Linked DNA regions of Streptacidiphilus albus JL83. The protein of the gene in region 2 binds, or shares a complex with, the protein of the main gene of each other region. Links are inferred from orthologs where the notes say so. Each region holds a gene or a part of one and is shown on either strand. Other genes may lie near its edges.

The links.
Region 1: the proteins of uvrB (region 2) and pcrA are in contact, whole or in part, in a crystal structure (PDB 7EGT), measured with the Thermus thermophilus proteins. The link is inferred for Streptacidiphilus albus JL83 from one-to-one orthologs. Residues at the interface, in WP_096411307.1 of Thermus thermophilus: Glu23, Leu25, Arg26, Asp27, Gly28, Glu29, Arg30, Phe31, Arg55, Glu326, Asp327, Phe328, Glu379, Ser382, Gln383, His398, Gly400, Arg401; in WP_096412145.1 of Thermus thermophilus: His654, Arg656, Phe657, Gln666, Asp668, Glu669, Lys680, Arg681, Leu682, Ser683, Lys685, Tyr686, Ala687.

What each region holds. Positions count from the first base shown.
Region 1 is NZ_JQML01000001.1:5,720,009-5,736,354, reverse strand. The notes cover bases 7,364-10,559. They hold pcrA (DNA helicase PcrA), read right to left. Parts: upstream 10,186-10,559; coding sequence 7,564-10,185; downstream 7,364-7,563. Other genes in these bases: BS75_RS25110 (RNA 2'-phosphotransferase), read left to right, coding at 10,291-10,559; BS75_RS25120 (esterase/lipase family protein), read left to right, coding at 7,364-7,518. Outside these bases: BS75_RS25150 (DUF5682 family protein), read right to left, coding at 1-948; BS75_RS25145 (ATP-binding protein), read right to left, coding at 978-2,138; BS75_RS25140 (SWIM zinc finger family protein), read left to right, coding at 2,377-3,816; BS75_RS25135 (DUF5691 domain-containing protein), read left to right, coding at 3,813-5,369; BS75_RS25130 (GNAT family N-acetyltransferase), read left to right, coding at 5,471-5,899; BS75_RS25125 (cobalamin B12-binding domain-containing protein), read right to left, coding at 5,957-6,370; more of BS75_RS25120, read left to right, coding at 6,694-7,363; more of BS75_RS25110, read left to right, coding at 10,560-10,878; BS75_RS25105 (LuxR C-terminal-related transcriptional regulator), read right to left, coding at 10,917-11,648; BS75_RS25100 (PspC domain-containing protein), read right to left, coding at 11,645-13,042; BS75_RS25095 (PspC domain-containing protein), read left to right, coding at 13,160-14,536; BS75_RS25090 (hypothetical protein), read left to right, coding at 14,533-14,823; BS75_RS25085 (class II aldolase/adducin family protein), read right to left, coding at 14,832-15,623; guaA (glutamine-hydrolyzing GMP synthase), read right to left, coding at 15,782-16,346. UniProt on the Escherichia coli protein: A helicase with DNA-dependent ATPase activity. Unwinds DNA duplexes with 3'-5' polarity. Translocates on single-stranded DNA with 3'-5' polarity. Initiates unwinding more efficiently from a nicked substrate than double-stranded DNA.
Region 2 is NZ_JQML01000001.1:6,597,729-6,603,618, forward strand. Bases 1,522-4,451 are described here. They hold uvrB (excinuclease ABC subunit UvrB), read left to right. Parts: upstream 1,522-1,897; coding sequence 1,898-4,006; downstream 4,007-4,451. Other genes in these bases: zapE (cell division protein ZapE), read left to right, coding at 1,522-1,808; BS75_RS28890 (TerD family protein), read left to right, coding at 4,099-4,451. Also shown: BS75_RS28875 (pyrimidine reductase family protein), read right to left, coding at 1-680; more of zapE, read left to right, coding at 810-1,521; more of BS75_RS28890, read left to right, coding at 4,452-4,677; BS75_RS28895 (TerC family protein), read left to right, coding at 4,953-5,890. UniProt on the Escherichia coli protein: The UvrABC repair system catalyzes the recognition and processing of DNA lesions. A damage recognition complex composed of 2 UvrA and 2 UvrB subunits scans DNA for abnormalities.

The DNA.
Region 1 (16,346 bases), 870 kb from region 2 along the record:
CAGCAGTGCGGCGACGCCGGTGAGCCAACGCTCCATCAGGTGGTCCCGGCTCTCGAAGAGGTGCCGGTACCAGCCGGGTGAGGCGATGCCGGCGCCGTACCCGGAGGACCGGGCGAGCCGACGATGGGTCCAGGGCACCCAGGTGAACTCCACCTTGGCCTTGGGCAAACCCTTGAGCAGTCCGTTGTCAGCAGCGGCGGAGTGCCTCCCGGCGAGCGCGGGAACGTGCCAGGCGCCGCAGACGACGGCGATCCGGCGGTGGCCGGCCCGGCGGGCGGCGCGCAACTGCCGTCGCATATGGGCCTCGCGGAGCGCGTCGCGGCCGACCGCGGCGTCGGTCCGCAGCTCGGCCATGGCCTTGGCGAGTGCCCGGAACGGTGCCAGCGCGTCCGCGCCGGCCTCCGGCGTCCGGTGTTCGACCACGTCCTCCCACCACTGGTCGGCGTCCTCGCGGCCGGCGGCGCGGGCGAGTTCGGCGATCGGGTCGATCCGGTCGGTCCGGTCGTTCCGGTCGATCGGCCGCGACTCGGCTTCCGGCTGGTCCGGTCGATCCGGCTGGTCGGGCTGGTCCGGCTGGTCGAGGGCGAGGCTGTGCGCGGCCGGCAGGTCGATGAAGTGGACCGGCACCTCGTGGTCCAGGGCATGGCGCAGGGCCACCCACTCGGGCGAGAAAGCGGCGTAGGGCCAGAAGGCCGCGCGCCCGGGCTCCCCGGCGACATGGGCGAACAGCGCGACCGGCGGCTCCATGCCCTTCTCGGCGGCGAAGGACAGCAGCGCGTCGGCCTCCGGCGGACCCTCGATCAGCACCGCGTCGGGGCTGTACTGCCGCAGTGCGGCGGCCACCGCCCGGGCCGATCCCGGGCCGTGGTGACGCACCCCCAGGAGCACGACGCCCTCGGCGTCCTGGCCATCGGTGTTCCGGCTAACGGTCTCCTGTTGACTGGTCAACGCGGTCTCCTCCACTCCTCCCACCCTGGTCAGCGCTGCTCGGCATCGCGGCAGCCGCGGTAGAAGTCCTTCCAGTCCTCGCGCTCGCGGACCACGCTCTCCAGGTACTCGTGCCAGACCAGCCGGTCGGTGGAGGGGTCGCGGACGACCGCGCCGAGCAGCCCGGAGGCGATGTCGCCGGGGCGCAGCACGCCGTCGCCGAAGTGCGCGGCCAGGGCCAGGCCGCTGGTGACCACGGAGATGGCCTCGGCCGTGGACAGGCTCCCCGTGGGGGATTTGACCTTGGTCCGGCCGTCGGTGGTGACCCCGTCCCGGAGCTCGCGGAAGACGGTGACGACCCGTCGGATCTCGGCGGAACCGCTGGGCACCGCCGGAAGCTCCAGCGAGCGGCCGAGCTCGCCGACCCGGCGGGCGACGATCTCGACCTCGTCCTCCAACGAGGCCGGCAGCGGCAGCACCACGGTGTTGAAGCGCCGGCGCAGCGCGCTGGAGAGCTCGTTGACGCCCCGGTCCCGGTCGTTGGCGGTGGCGATCAGGTTGAAGCCGCGGACGGCCTGGACCTCCTCCCCCAGCTCGGGTATCGGCAGGGTCTTCTCCGACAGGATGGTGATCAGCGAGTCCTGGACGTCGGCGGGGAGCCGGGTCAGCTCCTCGACCCGGGCGGTCATCCCCCCGGCCATGGCCCGCATCACCGGGCTGGGCACCAGCGCCGCCCGGCTCGGCCCCTCGGCCAGCAGCCGGGCGTAGTTCCAGCCGTAGCGGACGGCCTCCTCGGGCGTCCCGGCGGTGCCCTGGACCAGCAGGGTGGAGTCGCCGCTGACGGCGGCGGCCAGGTGCTCGGAGACCCACGTCTTGGCGGTGCCGGGCACGCCCAGCAGCAGCAGGGCGCGGTCGGTGGCGAGGGTGGTGACGGCGACCTCGACCACCCGGCGCGGGCCGACGTACTTGGGCGTGATCACCGTCCCGTCGGGAAGGGTGCCGCCGAGCAGGTAGGTGGCCACCGCCCAGGGCGACAGCAGCCAGCGCGCCGGTCGGGGCCGGTCGTCGGCGGCGGCCAGCGCCGCGAGTTCGGCGGCGTAGGCGGTCTCCGCGTGCGGCCGGAGCGTCTCGGCCGCAGCGGTCCCGCCTGCGGCGGCGGTGCCGCCGTCGGCAGTGGACGCGGCAGTGGACGTGGCAGTGGACGTGGTCATGGCAACCCCCAGGGCGATCGGACGAACGGGCAGTCCCAGTAAGGAAGAACGAGCGACAGACGGATGGACTCAACGTCGGAATCGGGCAGCCGAGGGGACGCCGGCGCATCCCGTCGACTGCGAGAACCACTCTGCACCGCACCACTGACAATCGCCCCCGGCCCTCCGCCGGACGGCTGTGGCCTGCGGGAACGTCAGCCCGAAGGAATTGTCGGACCCGGCGTCTACCGTCGTTGCCATGGAGGATCGCTGGACACCCGAACACGTTCTCTCGCTCGCCCCTGACGCCTCGTCACGCAAGGCGGCGACCAAACTCTCGCACCCCGCGCCGTGGTCGGTCACCGGCTCGGACGACGCCGCCCTGTGGGGCCAGTGCCAGGGCAGCGGCGGCAGCCCGTACCGGACCGTCGTCGATCTCAGCGGCCCGGCCTACCAGTGCAGTTGCCCCAGCCGGAAGTTCCCCTGCAAGCACGCCCTCGGACTGCTGCTGCTCTGGTCCGCACACACCACCGGTGCGACGGCGGCCCCGGACTGGGCCCGGGACTGGCTGAACGCCCGCGGCCTGCGCGCCCGGCAACAGACGGCCCGGGCCACCGCCGACACGGACGCGGACGGAACGGACACGGACGGAACGGAGGACGGCGCCGCCGAACGGGCTGCCCGGCTCGCCGCGGACCGGCGGCTGGCCCGCCGGTCCGCCCGGGTGGCCGCCGGGGCGGCCGAGCTGGAGGACCGGCTGGCCGACCAGCTGCGGTCGGGGCTGGCCGACGCGCCCGCCCAGGGCGCCGCCGGCTGGGGGGAGGTCGCCGCCCGGATGGTCGACGCCCAGGCCCCGGGGCTGGCCGCGCGGGCCCGGGAGCTCGGCGCGGTCCCCGCGTCCGGTCCAGGATGGCCGTCCCGGCTGCTGGAGGAGTACGGCCTGCTGCACCTGTTGGCCGCCGGCTACCGGCGGGTCGACACCCTGCCCGAGCCGCTGGCGGCGACGGTCCGCGCCCGCGTCGGCTTCACCGTCGACACCGCCGAGCTGCTGCGCGGGTCACTGGTCCGCGACCACTGGCTGGTACTCGGCAGCAGCGAGGCCGCCGACGAGCGGTTGACGACCCGTCGGATCTGGCTGCGTGGCCGGGACAGCGGGCGCTCCGCCCTGCTGCTCTCCTTCGGCCGTCCCGGGGTCGCCCCCGAACTGGCCCTCCCCACCGGCCTCCTGATCGAGGCCGAACTGGCGTTCCACCCCGGCGCCCGGCCGCTGCGGGCCGCCCTGGGCACCCGCTTCGCCGCGCCCCGGACACCCGACCCGGCGGAGGCCGTCCCGGCCGGGGTGAGCCTGGACGACGCACTGGACGCCTACGGCCGGGCCCTCGGCGACGATCCCTGGCTGGAGTCCTGGCCGGTCGTCCTGGACCGGGTCGTACCGGTGCCGGGACCGCTGGGCTGGAGCCTCGCCGACCACAGCGGACCGGTCCCGCTGTCGATACCGGTGGACCGACGCAGCACCCCCGTCCACGGGCTGTGGAAGCTCGCCGCCGTCTCCGCCGGCCGTCCGTTGACGCTCTTCGGCGAATGCGGGCACCGCGGCTTCACCCCGATCACCGCCTGGTACGCCGACGCCCCCGAGGCCGCCGACGCCGACGCCGGCACCGACGCCACCCGCACCCGCATCCTGGGGGTCACCGCATGACCACAGCCCCGCACCCGATCGCCCCGGACGCCCGGGTGGCCCCGGCAGCCACGGTGGGCTGGGCCGACCTGGTCACCGCCGCCCTGCTCGGCACCGACCGGCGCCCGCTGCCCGCGCCCCCCGACCTGCTCGACCGGGCGGCGCTGGAGGCCGGGGCCCGCCGGGCCGGGCTCCGGCCCGGCCCGGCCGCCGCCGCTCCGCCGGGCCCCGGTCCGGACTCCCGGCCGGAGCTGTCCGACGCCGCCCGGGTCCGGCTCGCCCTGCTGCTGCCGACCCGGGACGGCGGTTCGGGCGGCACGGGCGGCGGCAACCTCGCCAACCTCAACGAACTGCTCCCCCAGTGGCTGGCCGCCGCCCGCACCCACGGCTACCGCTGCCCCGCCGCACTGGTCCCGGCGCTGCTGGACGCGGCCCGCTCCCGGAGCGAGCTGCGGAGCGACGCGGTCGTGCTGGCCGGGCCCCTGGGCCGCTGGCTCGCCGAACAGAACCAGGACTGGCGCTTCGTGCTGCGAACGCCCGTCCCCGGCCGCACCGCCACCGCACCGGACTTCGTGCTCTGGCAGGAGGGCCTGTTCGCGGAGCGGGTCACCCACCTCACCCAGCTGCGCCGGCACGACCCCGCCGCCGCCCTGGAGCTGCTGCAGGGGAGCTGGAGCAGCGAGCGGGGCGAGGACCGGCTGCTGTTCCTGGACGCCCTCCAGGAGGGGCTGTCCGCCGCCGACGAGCCCTTTCTGGAGGCGGCGCTGAGCGACCGTGCCAAGAACGTCCGGCTCACCGCCGCCGAGCTGCTGTCCACCCTGCCCGGTTCGGCCTTGGCCGGTCGAATGGCCGAGCGCGCCCTGGCCGCCGTCAGTCTGGCGGAGACGGCCGACGGGCCCAGACTGGCCGTCCATCCGCCGACGGCCTGCGACGCGGCGATGCAGCGGGACGGCATCCCGGCCGCCTCGCCGACCGGGCGCTCGGACCGCGCCTTCTGGCTCGGCGAGACCGTCGCCGCGACCCCGCTGGCGGTCTGGGCGGAACGGATCGGACCGGCCGAGGCGGTGCTGGCCCTGCCGGTCTCCGAGACCTGGCAGCAGGACCTGCGGGACGCCTGGGCCCGCGCCGCCGTCCGGCAGAACGACCGCGACTGGGCGCGGGCGCTGCTGTCCCTGACCGCCGGGGAGCCCGCCCCGGTGGGCACGGCGGCGAAGCTGCTGACCGTGCTGGAGCCGGCCGAGCGGGCCGGCTGGACGGCCGGGTACGTGCGGCGGCACGGTCTGGCCGAGACCTTCCAACTGCTGGTCGCCTGCCCGGCGCCATGGCCGGCGGCACTGGGCGGGGCCGTGCTGGCGGCGCTGTCCGGGGTGGCCGCCGCCGGCGGCTACCCGTGGAGCCACAGCGGGGTGATCGGCGTGACCGAGCGCTGCCTCGCCCCGGAGATGGCCGAGGAGCTGGCGGCCCTGGCGGTGAACGCCTCCCCCGCCTGGGAGGAGACCTTCGGCCGCCTCGGCGCGACCCTCCGGCTCCGCACCACGATGCTGGCCGAGCTGGCCGAGCCGACCCGGCCGTGACCGGCGTACGGTGCCCGGGCTCCGGTGTTCGGTCCCTGGCGTCCGCTGTTCGGAGCGGATATCCGGTGGCCCTCCGAAAGCTCCGGTTGCTTGGATGCCCCATGACCATCGACTTCCCGGAGGGCTACGAGCTCTCCACCGACCCGGCCCGCCTCGACGCCGAACTGATCCACCAGTGGCTGTCGCTGGACTCCTACTGGGCCCTCGGCCGCCCCCGCGCGAAGCAGGACCGCGCCATCGCCAATTCGCTCAACTTCGGCGTCTACGACCGCGCCTCCGACGCCCAGGTCGGCTATGCCCGGGTCGTCACCGACCGGGCGACCTTCGCCTGGCTCTGCGACGTCTTCATCTCACCCGCCGTACGCGGCAAGGGCCTCGGCACCGCCCTGGCCGCCGGCGTCCGGGACCACCTCGCCCCGTACGGCCTCCGCCGCATCATGCTGGCCACGGCGGACGCCCACGGGGTCTACGCCAAGGCGGGCTTCGAGCCACTCGCCCAGCCCGAACGCTGGATGGCCCTGGGCAGCTAGCGGCGCCGGTTCCGTCCCGCCGCCCGACAGGGGCGGCGGGACGGAACCAGGAGGCCGCTACGCCGCCGCGCCCGAGCCCACATGGCCGACCACCCAGGCCACCACGTCCCGGGTCGACGCCCCGGGGGTGAAGATCTCCGCCACGCCCATCTCCTTCAGCAGCGGGATGTCGTCCTCCGGGATGATGCCGCCGCAGAAGAGCTTGATGTCCTCCGCCTCGCGCTCGCGGAGCAGCTCCACCACCTTGGCGCAGAGGGTCATGTGCGCGCCGGAGAGGATCGACAGGCCGATGCCGTCGGCGTCCTCCTGGATCGCGGTGTCCACGATCTGCGCCGGGGTCTGGTGCAGCCCGGTGTAGATGACCTCCATACCCGCGTCCCGGAGCGCCCGGGCGATCACCTTGGCCCCGCGGTCGTGGCCGTCCAGGCCCGGCTTGGCCACCACCACACGGATCGGTCCGGACACACCCATCGTTGCCTCCTGCGTCAGCGCGGACGACCCCGACCGGGTTTCCGCGTCCGTTTCCTGGTTCTGCCCCGTGCGCCCGACGTTAACAGTCGTTCGCATCGCTAGGGCGGAGGTTATCGTCCGCGCTGCCCCTGCGCCGTTTCACGGCCCCGACCGAGGGGAGAATCACACCGGAACCAACGTTCACCGCACGTTGGACCCGGCGCCGCCCGGCCGCAATCCACCCGTGCCCACCCACTTCACCCGGCACCGTGCGCCCCTGTCCGTCCGACCACGGGACCTGTCCGCCGGCCCCTGCGTCCGCCTGCACCTGGGAGTCCGGAGCCGTGAGCTGCATCCCTCTGCGCCGAACCGTCGACCTCGTCCGCGCCGCCGGGCTGGAGACCGCCGCCCTCGCCGGGCAACTGCTGCTCGCGCCGACCGGCCTCACCCCCGGCCGCTGGCCGCCGCCGGCCCCGACCTGCGTCCACCCGCCGCAGCCGTCCCGGCGCACCGGCACGGCCCCGCCCGGACACGCCCCGGTGCTGCTGCTGCACGGCCTGTTCGAGAACCGTGCCGTGTTCACCCTGCTCCGGCGCTCACTGCGCAGCCACGGCTGGGAGCATGTGCACGCCCTCGGCTACAGCCCGCTGACCGCGGACGTCCACGGCGCCGCCGTCCGCTTCGGCCGACAGGTGGTCAGCACCCGGCAGCTGTACGGGGGTGAGCGGGTCGCGGTGGTCGGCCACAGCCTCGGCGGGCTGATCGCCCGCTACTACGTCCAGCACCTCGGCGGATCCGAGCACGTCCACACGGTGGCCACCCTCGGCACCCCGCACAGCGGCACCCCCACCGCGCTGCTGCTCCATCCGCTGCCGCTGGCCCGTCAACTCCTGCCGGGCAGCCGGACGCTGCGGACGCTGAGCGCCCCCGCGCCGGACTGCGACACCCGGTTCCTCTGCTTCTGGGGCGACTTCGACCCGCTGGTGCTGCCACCCGGCAGCGCCCGGCTGCTCCACCCCGACCTGCTGGTGGAGAACATCCGGGTGGCCGGGGCCGGCCATGTCTCGCTGCCGGTCCATCCCCAGGTGCTGGCCCTGCTCCGGCAGCGCCTGTCGAACCCGCCCGCCCCCGCCGTCCGACTCACTGCGGCCGAACGGCTCACCGCCTGACGGACGGCCAGTACCTGACGGACGACCAGTACCTGACGGCCGGGCTCAGAGCTTCTCCACCGGGGCGTAGCGGAGCAGCAGTTGCTTGGTGCCCTCGGTGCCGAAGTCGATGGTGGCCTTGGCGTCGTCGGCCGGGCCGGCCACGGCGACGACCGTGCCGAGACCGAAGCGGTCGTGGGTGACCCGGTCGCCGACGGCCAGCGAGACCGCCGGGCGGTCCTTCATCCGGCCCGCGCTCCTGCCCCAGCCGGCCGGCGCCGCCCGCTTGCCCGAGCCGCTGCCGAAGCCGCTGGTCAGACCGCTGGACGAGCCGCGCGAGGAGCCGCCGAAGCCGCCCCTGGCCGAGGGCGCCGCCGAGGCGGCCGAGCGCTTCTCGTCGACCAGCGTCGGCGGGATCTCCTCCAGGAAGCGCGAGGCCGGGTTGTACGAGGGCTGGCCCCAGGCCGAGCGCAGCACGGCGCGGGAGAGGTAGAGCCGCTCGCGGGCCCGGGTCAGCCCGACGTACGCCAGTCGGCGTTCCTCCTCCAGCTCCTTGGGCTGAGCGAGGGCACGCTGGTGCGGGAAGACGCCGTCCTCCATGCCGGTGAGGAAGACCACTGGGAACTCCAGCCCCTTGGCCGTGTGCAGCGTCATCAGCGTGATGACGCCCTTGTTCTCGCCCCCCTCATCATCCGGAATCTGATCCGAGTCGGCGACCAGAGCCACCCGCTCCAGGAAGCCGGCCAGGCCGCGGGCCACCGGCTCGGCGTCGGGGTCCTCGGCGTCGAGCTCCCCCTCGGCCGAGGCGAGCGCGGCCTCGGCCGCCGCCTCGGCCTGCTCGAACTCCAGGGCCACGGCCGCGAGTTCCTGCAGGTTCTCGACCCGGGTCTCGTCCTGGGGGTCGGTCGAGGCCTGCAGCTCGGCCAGGTAGCCGGTCTCCTCCAGCACCGCCTCCAGCACGGCCGCCGCACCCGCGCCCGAGTCGACCACGCCGCGCAGCTTGGCCAGCAGCTCGTTGAACTTCTTCACCGCGTTGGCCGAGCGCGCGGCCATCCCGTATGCCTCGTCCACGCGCCGCAGCGCCTCGGCGAAGGAGATCCGCTCGCGCTGGGCCAGCGCGTCGATCATCGCCTCGGCACGGTCGCCGATCCCGCGCTTGGGAACGTTGAGGATCCGCCGCAGCGGCACCGTGTCCTCGGGGTTGGACAGCACCCGCAGGTAGGCCAGGACGTCCTTGACCTCCTTGCGCTCGTAGAAGCGCACCCCGCCGACGACCTTGTAGGGCAGCCCGACCCGGATGAACACCTCTTCGAACACCCGGGACTGGGCGTTGGTCCGGTAGAAGACCGCGACATCGCCGGGGCGGGCGTCGCCGGCGTCGCACAGCCGGTCGACCTCGTCGGCGACGAACTGGGCCTCGCCGTGCTCGTCGTCCGCGACGTAGGAGACGATCCGGGCGCCGTCCGCGCCCGCCGTCCACAGGTTCTTGGCCCGGCGGTTGGTGTTGCGCTCGATCACCGCGTTGGCGGCGCTCAGGATGGTCTGGGTGGAGCGGTAGTTCTGCTCCAGCAGGATCGTGGTCGCGCTCGGGTAGTCCTCCTCGAAGTCGAGGATGTTGCGGATGGTCGCACCCCGGAAGGCGTAGATCGACTGGTCCGCGTCACCGACCACGCACAGCTCGGCCGGCGGCACCGACGCCAGCCCGGCCGCCGCCGGATTGACGTACTCGCCGTCCACCGTCATCTTGGGCCCGGAGCCGGCCGCGCCCCCGGACAGCTCCCGGACCAGGGTGTACTGGGCGTGGTTGGTGTCCTGGTACTCGTCCACCAGGATGTGCCGGAAGCGGCGGCGGTAGTACTCGGCGACGCTCGGGAACGCCTGCAGCAGGTGCACCGCGGTCATGATGATGTCGTCGAAGTCCAGCGCGTTGGCCTCGCGCAGCCGCCGCTGGTACAGGGTGTAGGCCTCCGCGAGCTTCCGCTCCATCGGGTTCTCGGCCTGCCCGGCGTAGGTCTCCTCGTCGATGAGCTCGTTCTTGAGGTTCGACACCTTCGAGGTGAAGGACTTCGGCGGGAACTGCTTGGGGTCGAGGTCCAGGTCCCGGCAGCACAGCGCCATCAGCCGCTGGGAGTCGGCCGAGTCGTAGATCGAGAAGCTGGAGGTGAAGCCCAGCAGCTTGCTCTCGCGGCGCAGGATCCGGACGCAGGCGCTGTGGAAGGTGGACACCCACATCGCCTTGGCCCGGGGGCCGACCAGGTCCTCGACCCGCTCGCGCATCTCACCGGCGGCCTTGTTGGTGAAGGTGATGGCCAGGATCTCCCCCGGCTGCACCCCCCGCGCCGCGAGCAGGTAGGCGATCCGGTGGGTCAGCACCCGGGTCTTGCCCGAACCGGCGCCGGCCACGATCAGCAGCGGCGACCCGGCGTGCACCACGGCCTCGCGCTGCTGCGGGTTCATCCCGTCCAGCAGCTGCACCGGATCCACGACGGTGCGCGGGGCGCCGTCGCGGTGGAACGCGTCCCGGCCGGGCGGCGGCGCGTCGAAACGGCCCGCGAACAGGTCGGCGGGCAGCTCCTCCTCGTAGGGGGCGTCGTCGAAGGGCGCGCCGTCGAAGGGGGCGTCGTCGTACGGCGCGTCACCCGGGGCGTCCAGGCCGGGCAGGGGGATGTCGTCAAAGAGGCTGCTCATCGTCTCCGAGTCTAGGCCGCCCCGCCGACAGCCCTCTCCAAAAGCCGGCAGCCGCCGCAAAAACCGGGAGACAGCGCCTGCGGCGACTCCGTACCGTCATCGGACATGTCACATTCGAACGACCCTGACACCGCACAGACGGTGAAGCAGTCGCGTTTCCTCTCCCTGGTGCTCCGGCACGAACCCGACCGGATCGGCCTCACCCTCGACCCGGGCGGCTGGGTCGCCGTCGACGAACTGCTGGCGGCGCTGGCCGCGCACCGGCGGCCGATGACCCGGGACCGGCTGGACCGCGTGGTGGCCGACAACGACAAGCAGCGCTTCGCCTTCGACGCCACCGGCACCCGGATCCGGGCCAGCCAGGGCCACAGCGTCCAGGTGGAGCTGGGCTACGCCGAGGCCGAACCGCCCGCCGTGCTGTTCCACGGCACCCACCCCGGCGCGCTGGCCGCCATCCGCCGCGAGGGGCTGCGCCCGATGCAGCGGCACGCCGTGCACCTCTCCCCCGACCGGGAGACGGCCGGCCGGGTCGGCGCCCGCCGGGGTCGCCCGGTGGTGCTGGTGGTGGACGCGGCCCGGATGGCCGCCGCGGGCCACCGGTTCCGGGTCAGTGCCAACGGCGTCTGGCTGACCGACGCGGTCCCGTCGGAGTACCTCGGCGGGCACGGTGCCCGGACCGGCGACCGGAGCTGAACCCGGAGCTGAACCCGGAGCCGGCGGATCCAGGTCGGTCAGACCAGTCGGCGGGCGGTCGCCCAGCGGGTCAGTTCGTGACGGTTGCTCAACTGGAGCTTGCGCAGCACCGCCGAGACATGGCTCTCGACCGTCTTCACCGAGATGAACAGCTGCTTGGCGATCTCCTTGTACGCGTAGCCGCGCGCGATCAGCCGCAGCACCTCGCGCTCCCTGGTGGTGAGCCGGTCCAGGTCCTCGTCGACCGGAGGGGTGTCGGTCGCGGCGAAGGCATCCAGTACGAAGCCGGCCAGTCGGGGTGAGAAGACCGCGTCGCCGTCGGCGACCCGGAAGATCGCGTCCACCAGGTCGGTGCCGGTGATGGTCTTGGTGACATAGCCGCGCGCGCCGCCGCGGATCACGCCGATGACGTCGTCGGCCGCGTCGGAGACCGACAGCGCCAGGAAGCGCACCGCCCCCGCGCCCTCGGGCGAGTCCGCCGGCGCGGTGCCGCCGGGCATCAGCGAGGCGCAGCGCCGCAGCACCTCGACCCCGCCGCCGCCGGGCAGGTGCACGTCCAGCAGGACCACGTCCGGCCTGGTCGCGGTGACCACCGCGACGGCCTGCTCGACATCGTCCGCCTCGCCGACCACGTCCACGCCGGTGGCCTCGGTCTGCCCGATCTCGGCGCGCACGCCGGTACGGAACATCCGGTGGTCGTCGACCAGGACGACCCGCGCCCGGCGGCCGACGGCCGCGGTTCCCTCGGTGCTCTCTTCCCCGCCCGTCATCCCTCGGCCCTCTCCATCTCAAGTTCGACCTCGGTACCGCCGGCCGGTGCCGGTCGTACCCGGGCGTGCCCGCCGTGCCGCTGCATCCGGCCGATGATCGACCCGCGCACGCCCATCCGGTCCTCCGGCACCGAGGCCAGGTCGAAACCGGGCCCGCGATCACGGACGAACACCCACACCGTATTCCCTTCGACCTCGGCATACACCGAGACCGGCTCGCCGCCGCCGTACTTGGCGGCGTTCACCACCGCCTCCCTGGTCGCCTGGACCTGGGCGGCGAGCCCCTCGTCCATCGGGCAGTCGCCGACGTGGATGAACTCGACCGGGATCCCGTGCAGGTCCTCCACCTCGGCGGCGACCGCGCGGATCGACTCGGCCAGGGTGGCCGGCGCGCCGGCGGACTCGCCGGGACCGGACGGACGGTAGAGCCACTGCCGCAGGTCCCGCTCCTGGGCACGGGCCAGCCGGGAGACCTCCTTGGAGTCGTCGGCGTTGCGGAGGATCAGGGTCAGCGTGTGCAGCACCGAGTCGTGGATGTGCGCGGCGACCTCGGCCCGCTCCTGGGCCCGGATCCGCTCGCGCCGCTCGGCGCTGAGGTCCTGCCACATCCGCAGCATGTAGGGCCCGCCGAGCAGCAGCACCCCGGCCAGGACCGCGAGCACGGCCTGGAAGACCTTGGCGAAGTCGCCGATGGAGCCGGACTCCACCAGGAAGCCGACCACCCCGGCGGCGACCAGCACCACCCCGGCGCAGAGCCGGAGCAGCGCCGAGTTCCGCTTGCCGTCGCCGAGCGAGAACCAGCGCGCCCAGCGGGCGTCGTCGGCCTGCCGCCAGACCACGGCCACCCCGAGCCCGGCCACCAGGAACGGCCAGATGTAGGGCGAACTCGACTGCTTGGTCAGGGTGTTGAAGAGCACCAGGACGCCGGCGACCAGTGCTATCAGGGCCAGCAGCGGCCCCCGGTGCGCCTCGGCCTCACCGGCGCGCGGGCGCGGCCCGGGACCGCCGAGCGGCTCGCCCTGGAGGGTCTGCTGGAGCGCCCGGCGCACCCGCCGCCAGCCGCGCTCCTCCTTGACCAGCGAGTAGGGCCCGACACTGCCCTGCTGCCAGTAGCTGGGCACGCTGCGGATGCCCAGCGGCACCGCGAACCAGAAGGCCGCGTAGAGCAGCGCACCCAGGCCGTTGCCGAGCAGCAGCACCACGAAGGCCGCGCGCACCCAGAAGACCGGGACGCCGAGGTGGGCGGCGAGCCCGTTGGCCACCCCGCTGATCATCCGTCCCTCGGGGATCCGGTAGAGCTTCCGGATGCGCACGGGCTCGGCTTCGGTGCTCTCGGGGGTGAGGTCTGCTGCTGCCACCCCCTGATCGTCACACGGTCGGGGTGTGCCGGGCATCAGGGTTGCGCAGGAACCTTCCCTGTCGTTGCCCCGAGCTGTGTCAGGGTTGGCCTCAGGGTCGGACCAGGGAGATGACGGATGGGCGCAGCGGCGGGCGGGCCGGAGGATGGCGGTATGACAGAGGAGACACCGCCCGCACCGGAGTCGGGAACGGCAGAGCCACCGGAGGGACCGCGCGCGCCGACCCGGCCGCCGCTGGAACGCAGCACCAGCCACCGGGTGGTGGCCGGGGTGTGCGGCGGACTCGGCCGCCATCTGAACATCGACCCGGTGGTGTTCCGGGTGGTCGTCGCCGTGCTCTGCCTGTCCGGCGGGGTGGGCCTGTTCATCTACGGGCTGGCCTGGTTGATCATCCCGGTCGAGCAGGACGGCCCGAGCGAGCTGAAGCGGCTGATGTCCGGGCGGGTGGACGGCCAGTCGCTGGGGGCGGTGCTGGTCACGGTGCTGGGCACCGGGATCTTCTTCTCCTACATGGGCGACAGCGACCACCTGTTCCCGCTGCTGCTGATCGCGCTGCTGGCCTTCGCCGCGCTGCGCTACGACCCGGACCGGTTCCAGGCCAGGCCGGTACCGCCGGTCGCGGACGCCTCGGCTCCGGCCGACGCCCCGCTGTCGGCCCCGGCCGGCGAACCGCAGCCGCCACGGCCGGCCGCCACCGCTGCCACGGCCACGGCCACGACCGCGGTGATCGCGACCGATGCCATCGCCCCGCCCGCCCCGGCCTGGTGGCAGCGGCTGGACCCGCTGCTGAAGCCCGGGACGACGCCACCGCCGCCGCTCGCCGATCCGGAGCCGAGCCCGTTCCGGGTGCCGCCGCCGGAGCCGCCGGCGGCCCCGGACCCCGGGCCCCGGCAGCGGGAGCAGCGGCCGGAACCGCCCCGGCGGAGGCGCTCGGCGCTCGGCTCGGTCTTCTTCTGCCTCGCGGTGATCACCGGCGGCGTGATGTGGGCCGTCGGCGTGCGCACCCACCACGGCGTGAGCCTGCTCGCGGTGCTGGCCGCCGCCCTGCTGGTGCTCGGCCTGGGACTGATCGTCGGCACCCGCTGGGGACGCGGCCGGGGCCTGGTGCTCTGGGCGACCCTGCTGACCCTGGCCGTGGCGGCGGTGGGCGCCAGCCCGGTACCGCTGCGCACCTCGTTCCAGCACATCCGCTGGGCGCCGGCGGCGGTCGGCCAGTTGGCGCCGTCCTACCAGCTGGGCTCCGGTCAGGCGACGCTGGACCTGGCCGACGTGCGGCCCGGGGCCGGACAGCAGGCGCACACCAGGGCGAGCCTGGGCGCGGGGCTGCTCCGGGTGCAGCTGCCCACCGGGCCCGAGATCGTGATCACCGCCAAGGTGGGCGCGGGCGCGGTGGTCCTGCCCGGCGGCGACGGCAGCGGGGGCGTCTCCGCCTCCCGGACGGAGACGCTGAACGCGGGCGGTGCGGCGGAGTACGGAACGATCGACCTCGACCTGTCGGTCGGGGCGGGACAAGTGGAGGTCACCCAGTGAGGCGCCATCGACTCGATCTGTTCTCGCTGGTCACCGGGGTGGCCTTCGTCGCCGTCGCGGTGCTCTACCTGCTGGAGTCGGCGGGCATGGTGCGCGTGGACGGGCAGTTGGTGATCCCGCTGGTGCTGATCGCCCTGGGGGCCGGCGGGCTGGCCGCCGCGCTGTACCGGATGGCGGGCGACCGGGGCGGGGAGAAGCGGGCGTCGGAGCCGGCGCCGGAGTCCTCCGACGGCGGCACCGAGTACGCGCCGTACGACCCCACCGGCTTCGATCGCCCGTTCCGGTAGGACGACCGCTACTCGAACATGTCGGGCTCGGTGCGCAGCGCCTGCTGGGCCAGCGGCTGGTAGTTGATCCAGGCCACCAGGTCGTTGCCGAGCTGCTCGCGGGTCACCACCGCGTTCTCGTGGCTGATGTGGACCGGCTTGCCGGCCGCCTTGGCCAGCAGCTGGACCTGGCAGGAGCGCTCCATGGTGATGAACCACCAGGCGGCGGCGTCCACGCTGTCGCCGACGGTCAGCAGCCCGTGGTTGCGCAGGATGACCGCCTTGTGGCCGGCGAGGGCCTTGGCTATCCGGCGCCCCTCCTCCACGTCCAGGACGACGCCGGTGTAGTCGTCGAACAGCGCGTGGTCCTCGTAGAAGGCGCAGACGTCCTGGGTCAGCGGCTCCAGCAGCTCGCCCAGCGAGGACAGCGTCTTGCCGTGCACCGAGTGGCTGTGGGCGGCGGCGACGACGTCCGGGCGGGCGGCGTGGACCTGGGCGTGGATCGCGAACGCGGCCTGGTTGACGTGGTGCCGGCCGGCCACGACCTGGCCCTCGTGGTTCACCAGGATCAGGTCGCTGACCTTGATGTGCTTGAAGGACATGCCGAAGGGGTTCACCCAGAAGTGGTCGGTCCACTCGGGGTCGCGGGCGGTGATGTGACCGGCCACGCCCTCCTCGAAGCCGAAGCGGCCGAACAGCCGCAGCGCCACCACCAGCCGCTCCTTGCGGTGCTGCCGCTCCTCCTCGACGGTCGCGAAGGTCTGCGGCAGGGCGAACTGCAGTTGGTCCATGGGTACGGGGGCGGGGGGCGGGTTGGTCATGGCGGCTCTCCTCGGCGGATTCCTGTCCTCGCTCTGGAAGCTACCCCCCGGTAGCGTCGTTGACCAGAGGTCCCGGGACCAGCCGTTCCCGGAAACGACCGCGCCGCCACCCGGACGAAGGCCGGGTGGCGGCGCGGTCGACGCCTGCGCGGGTGGGACTACTCCCACTCGATGGTGCCCGGGGGCTTGCTGGTGACGTCCAGCACGACTCGGTTGACGTCGGCGACCTCGTTGGTGATCCGGGTCGAGATCTTCGCCAGCACCTCGTAGGGCACCCGCGACCAGTCGGCGGTCATGGCGTCCTCGGAGGAGACCGGGCGCAGCACGATCGGGTGGCCGTAGCTGCGGCCGTCGCCCTGGACGCCGACCGAGCGGACGTCCGCGAGCAGGACCACCGGGCACTGCCAGATGCTGCGGTCCAGGCCGGCCGCGGTCAGCTCGGCGCGGGCGATGGCGTCGGCCTCGCGGAGCAGGTCGAGCCGCTCCTTGGTGACCTCGCCGACGATCCGGATGCCCAGGCCGGGGCCGGGGAACGGCTGGCGCTGGACGATCTCCTCGGGCAGCCCGAGCTCCGCGCCGACCTGCCGGACCTCGTCCTTGAACAGCTGGCGCAGCGGCTCGACCAGCGCGAACTGGAGGTCCTCGGGCAGGCCGCCGACATTGTGGTGCGACTTGATGTTGGCGGTGCCGGTGCCGCCGCCGGACTCGACCACGTCCGGGTAG
Region 2 (5,890 bases):
GAGAGGCAGAGCTCGTCCAGGACCCCGGCCGCCGCCAGCTGCCCGAGCAGGCTCGGGCCGCCCTCGGCCAGCAGCCGGGTCCAGCCGCGCGCGGCGAGCGCCGCGACCGCCGCCGCCGCCTCCACCTGCTGCTCCCCGGCGATGATCACATCGGCCACCCGGGAGACCGCCGCCAGCTCCGTGGCCGGAGCGTCCGAGCAGGTCAGCACGATGGTGGGGGAGAGCGGCTCGGTGAACAGCGGCAGGCTGAGGTCGAGGTCCAGTCGGCGCGAGACCACGGCGATCACCGCTGCGGGGGCCTGCCCGCGCGCGGCGCGCGCTTCGGCGAACTCCGCGCGGGCGCGCGCCGGGCGGTAGCCCTCGGCCCGGGCGGTCTCCGCGCCGACCAGGACGACGTCCGCCAGCGCCCGCAGCACCCCGAAGATCCGCTTGTCGGCCTCCGAGGACAGCCCGTCGGACAGCCCGTCCAGCCGGGCCGCGCCGTCGACGCTGGAGACCATGTTGGCGCGCAGCCACGGGGTCCCCGGGCCGTCGGCCGAGGCGGCGGTGGACGCCGGGTAGGCGTAGACCTCGGCCAGCCCCGCCAGGGTGGAGAGATCCGGGGTGGAGGAGGCCGGCGCGGTGGTGCGCTCGGTGGTGAGGTCCGTCACATCAAGGCCCGTAGGCAGCAGTCGGCGCATAGTCGGGAGTCTTCCACGCGGGCGCGCGCCGTACTCTTGGGTACCGTGCCTGCTGCCGAACTGACGATCACCCGCCCCGGTGACGCGATAGCCCTGACCACCCGCCTGCCGGTGGTGCCCGTGGGCCGGATGGTCGCCGAGATGACGCCGCCGCCGCGCTTCCTGGAGGCGCGTTTCAGCACCTACATCCCGGACCCGGCGCAGCCCAGCCAGACCGAGGCCGTCCGCATCCTGGAGGACTTCGCCGCGACGCTGGGCCGTTCCGGTGGCGACCGCGGCGGCCGCGGTGCCCGGAGGCGCTGGTTCGGCCGCGCCGCCGCCGCGCCCTCCGGCCCCGGCGGGATCTACCTCGACGGCGGCTACGGCGTCGGCAAGACCCACCTGCTGGCCTCGCTCTGGCACGCCGCCCCCGGCCCTAAGGCCTTCGGCACCTTCGTGGAGCTGACCAACCTGGTCGGCGCGCTCGGCTTCCAGCAGGCCGTCGCCGCCCTCTCCGGGCACAGCCTGCTCTGCATCGACGAGTTCGAGCTCGACGACCCCGGTGACACGGTCCTGGTCTCCACCCTGCTCAGCCGGCTGGCCGAGGCCGGGGTCAAGCTCGCGGCCACCTCCAACACCCTCCCCGGCAGGCTCGGCGAGGGCCGGTTCGCCGCCGCCGACTTCCTCCGGGAGATACAGGGGCTCTCCTCGCGCTTCCGCAGCGTCCGGATCGACGGCCAGGACTACCGGCACCGGGGCCTGCCGGAGGCCCCCGCGCCCTACGGCGACGACGTGGTGGCCGCCACCGCCGCCCGGATCGGCCCCGGGGCCTCCCTGGACGGCTTCGGCGAGCTACTGGCACACCTCGCCGTGGTCCACCCGAGCAAGTACGGAGCGCTGCTGGACGGCGTCGAGGCGGTCTGCCTGACCGGTGTGCGACCGGTCGAGGACCAGAGCACGGCGCTGCGGCTGGTGGTGCTGGCGGACCGGATGTACGACCGGGAGCTGCCGGTGATCGCCTCCGGCACCCCCTTCGACCAGATCTTCGGCCCGGAGATGCTGAACGGTGGCTACCGCAAGAAGTACCTGCGCGCGGTGTCGCGGCTGGTGGCCCTGGCCCGGGACAGCGGCAAGGTCGCCGCGGGCTGAGCCGGCGGCGGTCCGGACCGGGGCCGGTCCGGCAGCGGTCGGACCGGGGCTGCGGCCGATTGTCAGTGGCGGGTCGTACGGTTGGTGGCGTGAGACCCATCACCGATCTTGAGCGAACAGTGGCGCCTTTCGAGGTCGTCAGCCCCTACCAGCCCAGCGGCGACCAGCCCACCGCCATCGCCGATCTGGAACGCCGCATCCGGGCCGGCGAGAAGGACGTCGTCCTGCTCGGCGCGACCGGTACCGGCAAGTCCGCCACCACCGCCTGGATGATCGAGAAACTCCAGCGGCCGACCCTGGTGATGGCGCCGAACAAGACGCTGGCCGCACAGCTCGCCAACGAGTTCCGCGAGCTGCTGCCCAACAACGCCGTCGAGTACTTCGTCTCGTACTACGACTACTACCAGCCCGAGGCGTACATCGCCCAGACCGACACCTACATCGAGAAGGACTCCTCCATCAACGAGGAGGTCGAGCGGCTCCGCCACTCGGCCACCAACTCGCTGCTGACCCGGCGCGACGTGATCGTGGTCGCCTCGGTGTCCTGCATCTACGGCCTCGGCACCCCGCAGGAGTACGTCGACCGGATGGTCCGGCTCAAGGTCGGCGCGGAGATCGACCGCGACGCGCTGCTGCGCCGCTTCGTCGACATCCAGTACGCCCGCAACGACGTCGCCTTCACCCGGGGCACCTTCCGGGTGCGCGGGGACACCATCGAGATCTTCCCGGTCTACGAGGAGCTCGCGGTCCGGATCGAGATGTTCGGCGACGAGATCGAGGCGCTGACCACGCTGCACCCGCTCACCGGCGAGGTCATCAGCGAGGACGACGAGCTCTACGTCTTCCCGGCCTCGCACTATGTGGCGGGACCGGAGCGGATGGAGCGCGCCATCGCCGGGATCGAGGCGGAGCTGGAGCAGTCCCTCGCCACCATGGAGAAGCAGGGCAAGCTGCTGGAGGCCCAGCGGCTGCGGATGCGCACCACCTACGACATCGAGATGATGCGGCAGATCGGCACCTGCTCCGGCATCGAGAACTACTCCCGGCACATCGACGGCCGCGAGGCCGGCACCGCGCCGAACACCCTGATGGACTTCTTCCCGGAGGACTTCCTCCTGGTGATCGACGAGTCCCATGTCACCGTCCCGCAGATCGGCGCGATGTACGAGGGCGACGCCTCCCGCAAGCGCGCCCTGGTCGAGCACGGCTTCCGGCTGCCCTCGGCGATGGACAACCGCCCGCTGAAGTGGGAGGAGTTCCTGGAGCGGATCGGCCAGACCGTCTACCTCTCGGCCACCCCGGGACCCTTCGAACTCTCGCGCGGCGACGGCCAGGTCGACCAGATCATCCGCCCGACCGGGCTGATCGACCCGGAGATCGTGCTCAAGCCGACCGAGGGCCAGATCGACGACCTGGTCCACGAGATCCGGCTGCGGGTCGAGAAGGACGAGCGGGTGCTGGTCACCACCCTCACCAAGAAGATGTCCGAGGACCTCACCGACTACCTGCTCAACCTCGACATCCGGGTCAGGTACCTGCACAGCGACATCGACACCCTGCGCCGGGTCGAGCTGCTGCGCGAGCTCCGGGCCGGCGAGTACGACGTCCTGGTCGGCATCAACCTGCTCCGCGAGGGGCTGGACCTGCCCGAGGTCTCGCTGGTCGCGATCCTGGACGCCGACAAGGAGGGCTTCCTCCGCTCCGGGACCTCGCTGATCCAGACCATCGGCCGGGCCGCCCGCAACGTCTCCGGCCAGGTCCACATGTACGCGGACCGGATCACCCCGGCGATGGAGAAGGCCATCAGCGAGACCAACCGCCGACGCGAGATCCAGCAGGCGTACAACACCGAGCACGGGATCGACCCGCAGCCGCTGCGGAAGAAGATCGGCGACATCCTGGACTCCATCGCCCGCGAGGACATCGACACCGGCGAGCTGCTGAGCACCGGCTACCGGCAGGGCGGCGGGCGCGGCGGCCAGGGGGGCAAGGCGCCGGTCCCGGCGCTGGGCGCGGCGGCCAAGCGGGACGCCAAGGGTCTGCCGGCGGCCGAGTTGGCGGACCTGATCGGCGAACTGACGGAACGGATGCACACGGCCGCCGCCGAGCTGCAGTTCGAAGTGGCGGCCCGGTTGCGCGACGAGGTCAACGAACTGAAGAAGGAGCTGCGGCAGATGCGCGAGGCGGGAATGGCCTGAGTCGGCGATCCCGTCGGCAACCAGGACTGCGTAAGGTTCATCCTTGAGGATGGCGGCGACGGAGCCGAAGGCTGGACGGGGAGGGCAGCACCATGTCGGTGAGCCTGAGCAAGGGACAGAGCGTCAGCCTGCAGAAGGCCGGCGGCGGATCGCTCGCCGTGGTGCGGATGGGCCTCGGCTGGGAGGCCGCTCCGCGCAGGGGCCTCTTCGGCAGACGCGCCCGCCAGATCGACCTGGACGCCTCCGCGGTGATGTACGCCGACCGCCGCCTCGCCGACGTGGTCTTCTTCCAGCACCTGGTCAGCAACGACGGATCGGTCCGGCACACCGGCGACAACCTGACCGGTGGCGCGGGCGGGGAGGACGACGAGTCGATCCTGGTCGACCTCGCCCGCGTCCCGGAGCACGTCAACCAGATCGTGTTCACGGTGAACTCCTACACCGGCCAGAGCTTCGCCGAGGTGCGGAAGGCCCACTGCCGACTGGTGGACGAGACCACCGGGCAGGAGCTGGCCCGCTACAGCCTCGGCGGCGGCGGGGAGCACACCGGGCAGGTGATGGCCAAGGTGGTCCGGGACGAGGCGGGGGGCTGGCAGATGGCGGCGATCGGCGCGCCCGCGCGCGGGCGGACGTTCCAGGAGATGCTGCCCGCCATCGAGCCCTTCCTCTGACGCCCCGGGCCCCTGACGTCCCGTGCCGCTGACGATCTGGGTCCCTGACGGCCGTGTCGATTCTTATCCGGCCATTACCCTGCTGTTACCCTGTTCGGACGGAGGGGAGTACCCCCGCTGTCCTCACGGACAGCGCGACGCCCTCGTCAGCACGGCGGTCCCCTGCGGCCGTCCGGTGACGTCGACCCTGCAGCGTACGGACGGTCCCCGTCCGGAGCGGCGGGGCGGGAGAGACCTCCGGCAGCAGCTCTGTCCTGCCGGAGGAACGAATCGTCATGAACGTCTCCCTGTCCATGTGGGCCATCACTGTCGGGGTGCTCATCGCCCTCATCGCCGTCGACTTCCTGATCGGCGGGCGCAAGGCGCACGAGGTCTCGCTCAAGGAGGCGGGGACCTGGTCCGCCGTCTGGATCGCCCTGGCCCTCGGCTTCGGCGGCTTCCTCTGGTGGCACTCGGGAGCCACCCCGGCCGGTCAGTTCTTCGCCGGCTACGTCACCGAGAAGTCGCTCAGCGTCGACAACCTCTTCGTCTTCGTGCTGATCATGGCGAAGTTCGCGGTGCCGACCCGCTACCAGCAGCGGGTGCTGATGATCGGGGTGCTGATAGCGCTGGTGCTGCGCGCGGTCTTCATCGCCGCCGGGGCCACGCTGATCGCGAGCTTCTCCTGGATCTTCTTCCTCTTCGGGGCGTTCCTGGTGTGGACCGCCTGGAAGCTGATCAAGGAGGCCCGGGCGGAGCACTCCGGTACCGGTGCGGCCGAGCAGCCCGAGGCCGACTTCCAGGAGAACCGGCTGCTGCGGGCGGTCGAGAGGCGCTTCCCGACCACCGACGACTACCGGGGCACCCGGCTGACCGTGGTCGAGGGCGGCCGGCGGCTGATGACGCCGATGCTGGTCGTCGTGCTGGCGATCGGCAGCACCGACGTCCTGTTCGCGATGGACTCGATCCCGGCGATCTTCGGCCTGACCCAGGACGCCTACATCGTCTTCACCGCCAACGCCTTCGCCCTGATGGGCCTGCGCCAGCTGTACTTCCTGATCGGCGGCCTGCTGAAGCGGCTGGTCCACCTCTCCTACGGGCTGTCGGTGATCCTCGGCTTCATCGGCGTGAAGCTGCTGCTGCACGCGCTGCACGAGAACGGGGTGCCCGCCGCGCCGGAGATCGGGATCCCGTTCTCGCTGGGCTTCATCGTGCTGGTGCTCGCGGTCACCAC